DNA from 2 places in the Achromobacter sp. SD115 genome. Region 1 is predicted to be linked to the other one. Evidence: predicted binding sites of a transcription regulator. Region 1 holds the regulator's gene; the other holds the start of a gene.

What was found. The regulator LexA, encoded in region 1, represses DNA repair genes until DNA is damaged. The targets are predictions, from matches to a motif close to ACTGTATNNNNATACAGT.
Region 2: a site for LexA is predicted at 1,147-1,164, ahead of IPU70_RS14560 (ATP-dependent helicase). Genes of this name have one in related genera too.

The regions. Positions count from the first base shown of each region.
Region 1 is NZ_JADIJM010000001.1:356,447-358,647, reverse strand. It holds gene lon (endopeptidase La) at 1-568, shown strand, start outside; gene lexA (transcriptional repressor LexA) at 693-1,343, opposite strand; gene IPU70_RS01505 (amino acid aminotransferase) at 1,547-2,201, opposite strand, start outside.
Region 2 is NZ_JADIJM010000009.1:56,781-58,981, forward strand. It holds gene IPU70_RS14560 (ATP-dependent helicase) at 1-1,078, opposite strand, end outside; gene IPU70_RS14565 (DUF72 domain-containing protein) at 1,197-2,093, shown strand; gene IPU70_RS14570 (PLP-dependent aminotransferase family protein) at 2,079-2,201, opposite strand, start outside.

The DNA of each region.
Region 1 (2,201 bases):
GGACATGCCGGGCAAGGGCGTCATCCAACGCACCGGTTCGCTGGGCGACGTGATGAAGGAGTCGGTCGAAGCGGCCCGTACGGCGGTGCGTTCCCGCGCCCGCCGCCTGGGTTTCGCCGACAGCGTCTTTGAAAAGCACGACATGCACGTGCACGTGCCGGAAGGCGCGACGCCCAAGGACGGTCCGTCCGCCGGCATCGCGATTACGACGGCCATGGTGTCGGCCTTGTCGCGCATCCCGGTGCGCGCCAATGTCGCCATGACGGGCGAAATCACGTTGCGCGGTGAAGTCCTGCCCATCGGCGGCCTGAAGGAAAAGCTGCTTGCGGCTCACCGTGGCGGCATCAAGACGGTCTTGATTCCGGAAGAAAACGTCAAGGATTTGGCGGAGATCCCGGACAACGTCAAGAACCACCTTGAGATCGTGCCGGTGCGCTGGATCGACAAGGTGCTGGAAATGGCTCTGGAGCGCCTGCCGGAGCCCCTGGCCGAGGAAGAGGCCGTCAAGGAACCCCTGGTGGCCAAGCCTGCCGAACCCGGCTCGACCGATCCGGTACTCAAGCACTGATGAACGCCTGGAGGACGCCGCCTGCAGGTGGCGTTTCTCCAAAATAGGGCCTTCAACAAAAAACCCCGCCAAGAAAATCGGCGGGGTTTTTTTTATGCAGTGCGCGGACGCGGAGCGCCAGGGTCTAGTGCAAGGCGTGTGTGCGGATCAGGCCTACGGCAATGCCTTCCAACGCAAAATCCTGGCCGGCTTCGACCACGATGGGTTCGAAGTCTGGGTTTTCGGGCAGGAGTTCGATGTGGCCGTTCTGGCGCTGCAGGCGCTTGACCGTGACGTCGTCGCCCAGGCGGGCCACCACGATCTGGCCGTTGCGGGCCTCCGAGGCTTTTTTTACTGCGAGCAGATCGCCTTCCAGGATGCCGGCGTCGCGCATGCTCATGCCGCGGACCTTGAGCAGGTAGTCGGGCGCCTGGGCGAACAGGTTGGGGTCCACGCCCACTTCGCGTTCGACATGTTCGGCGGCCAGGATGGGGCTGCCTGCGGCGACGCGGCCGACCAGGGGCAACAGCAATTGCGCTAAACCCGGCATCGGCAGCGAGCTCTGCGTGGAGGCAGGGGAGGCGTCTTTCAGGCGGATGCCGCGGGAGGCGCCCGCCGTCAGTTCGATGGCGCCCTTGCGCGCCAACGCCTTGAGGTGATCTTCCGCTGCATTGGGGGAACGGAAACCCAGGGCCAGGGCGATTTCGGCGCGTGTCGGCGGGAAGCCGGTACGTGCGACGGTCTGCCTGATGAGGTCCAGGATTTGTTGTTGGCGATCAGTGAGTTTGCTGGCCATGGCGATGATCCGGTGCTAGCGGACTGTACATATATACAGCGCCATTCTGGGGGACGCAGCGCAAAAAAGCAAGCCGGCCCGAGCCAAAAGAAAAGGCCGGCCCAAGCCAAAAGAAACTGCCGGCTCGAGCCAAAAGAAAAACGGGACCCGAAGGTCCCGTTCCTGGCGGCAGGCCCGGACGGGCCTGCGCACGGCAAGCGGCCTTAAAGCACTGCTGCGATGCCCTTGGCGACCTTGTCGATGTTGCCGCTGTTCAGCGCGGCGACGCAGATGCGGCCGCTGGACACGGCGTAGACGCCATGCTCTTCGCGCAGGCGGTCCACTTGCGCGGCGGTCAGGCCCGAGTACGAGAACATGCCGCGCTGCTGCAGCACGAAGCTGAAGTCCTGCTTGCCGCCGTGTTCCTTGATCTTGTCGACCAGCTGCTTGCGCATTTCGCGGATACGGTCGCGCATGCCGGCCAGTTCCTCTTCCCACATGGCGAAGAGCTCAGGCGTGTTCAGGACCGTCGACACCACCGTGCCGCCGTGCGTGGGCGGGTTGGAGTAGTTGGTGCGGATCACGCGCTTGAGCTGGCTCAGCACGCGTGTGGCTTCGTCCTTGCTGCCGGCCACGACCGTCAGCGCGCCCACGCGTTCGCCGTACAGCGAGAACGACTTCGAGAACGACGAGCTGATGAACATGGTCAGGTCCAGATCGGCGAACATGCGCACGACCGAGGCGTCTTCGGTCAGGCCATCGCCGAAGCCCTGGTAGGCGATGTCCAGGAACGGGACCAGCTTGTTTTCCTTGACGACGGCGGCGATCTGCTGCCACTGGTCGGCGGTGGGATCGACGCCGGTGGGGTTGTGGCAGCAG
Region 2 (2,201 bases), on a different contig from region 1:
CTTCGTCGCTGACCGTCACCAGTTCGGGCAACTGGGACGACTTGCGGTCGGTCCACAGGTCCTTGGCGTAGCGCTCCGTGGCCAGGCCGATGACGGCGTTGGACGCGTTCAGGATGGGCTGCGTGGAACGGTAGTTGCGGTCCAGCGTGATGACGCGCGCCGGCGTGGGGAACTGCCCCGGAAAGTCCAGGATATTGCGCACCGTGGCCGCGCGGAACGAATAAATGGATTGGGCATCGTCGCCCACCACCGTCAGGCCGCGGCCGTCGGGCTTCATGGCCATCAGGATGGCGGACTGCAGGCGGTTGGTGTCCTGGTACTCATCGACCAGCACATGGTCGAAGCGCGCCCCCACGTCGGCCGCGATGCCGGGATCGCCCATCATCTCGGCCCAGTAAAGCAGCAGGTCGTCGTAGTCCAGCACCTGCTGGTCCTGCTTGGCCGCGACGTAGGCGCGGAACAGGTTCTTGAGTTCGTCCTCCCATTGCGCGCACCAGGGGAACGCTGTCTTCAGCACGTCGGCCACTGGCGTCTGGCTGTTGACCACGCGCGAATAGATGGCCAGGCAGGTGCCTTTGAGCGGAAAGCGCGACTTGGTGGACGACAGCCCCAGCTCGTGACGCACCATGCCCATCAGGTCCTCGGCGTCGCCGCGGTCATGGATGGTGAAGGCTTCGGACAGCCCGATGCGTTGCGCGCAATCGCGCAGCAGGCGCGCGCCGATGGCATGGAAGGTGCCGGCCCAGGGCAGCGACGGCGCCTGCTGCGTGGCGCGCAGCTTCATCACCCGCTGCAGCACCGAGCCCACGCGCCGCTCCATTTCCAGCGCCGCGCGGCGCGAGAAGGTCAGGAGCAGCATGCGTTGCGGATCGGCGCCGTTGAGGATCAGGTGCGCCACCCGGTGGGCCAGCGTATTGGTCTTGCCCGAACCGGCGCCGGCGATCACCAGCAAGGGGCCGTCGTCGCCCGGCGCGCCGGCCACGCCGAATTCGGCGGCCTCGCGTTGGGCGGGATTGAGATCGGCCAGGGGATCGGGGCGCTCGGCGGACGGGGAGGACGTATCGGTTTGGTCGGACATGGGGCGGGGCCGCAGCATGGCAGCCGCTGAAAACGGCGAGCCCGGACATTGCCGGGCTTCGGATGAACACTGTATATTTATACAGAATTTTTCCGATAAAGTCTGATTTGCCCGTGCCATGCGCCTCTTGACCGGCACTGCCTCCTGGACCGACCCCACCCTGCTGGCCTGCGGCCGCTTCTACCCGCCGGAGGTCCGCAGCGCCGAAGCGCGGCTGCGCTTCTATGCCTCGCGCTTCCCCATGGCCGAGGTCGATTCCAGCTACTACGCCATGCCCACGGCCGAAAACGCCTATCTCTGGACACAGCGCACGCCTGAAGATTTCGTCTTCAATATCAAGGCCTTCCGGCTATTCACTGGCCATCAGACTCCACTTTCCTCACTACCGGCGGATATCCGCCGCGAGCTGCCGGACTGGCCCGAGCCCGTCATCTACCACGACCGGATGCCTGCGGATCTGCGCGACGAACTCTGGCGCCGCTACCAGCTTGCGCTGGAACCCTTGCGCATGGCGGACAAGCTGGGCGCGGTGCATTTCCAATTTCCGCCCTGGATCCGGCGCGACGCGCGCGGCCGGGCGCGGGTCGCCGACTGCGCGCGGCGCATGGAGGACCATCTGGTCTCGATGGAATTCCGCCACCGCAGCTGGTTCGAGTCGCCCTCGGCCACCGCGGACACGCTGGCCTTCGAGCGCGAACTGGGGGTGGCGCATACAGTGGTGGACAGCCCGCAAGGCTTTGAGAACACCGTGCCCGCGGTCTGGGAATGCACTCACCCGGAACTGACGCTGCTGCGCCTGCATGGGCGCAACACGGCCACCTGGAACGTGTCGGGCGCCGCGTCCTCGGGGCGCTTCCAATATGAATACTCGGAACAGGAACTGGCCGAACTGGCCGAGCGCTTCTCGCGGCTGGCGGCGCAAAGCGCGCAAGCGCACGCGGTCTTCAACACCAACTTTGAAGATCAGGGCATGCGCAACGCCGCGGCCTTCGCGGCGGCGCTAGCGCCCGCCTGACACCGCCAGCGCCGCAGGCGCGCGCGCCACTTCGTTCAGGCTTTCCAGCAACACTTCGAACTTGCGCGCGATATCGTGCTCGGGCACGCAGGCGTAGCCCAGCAACAG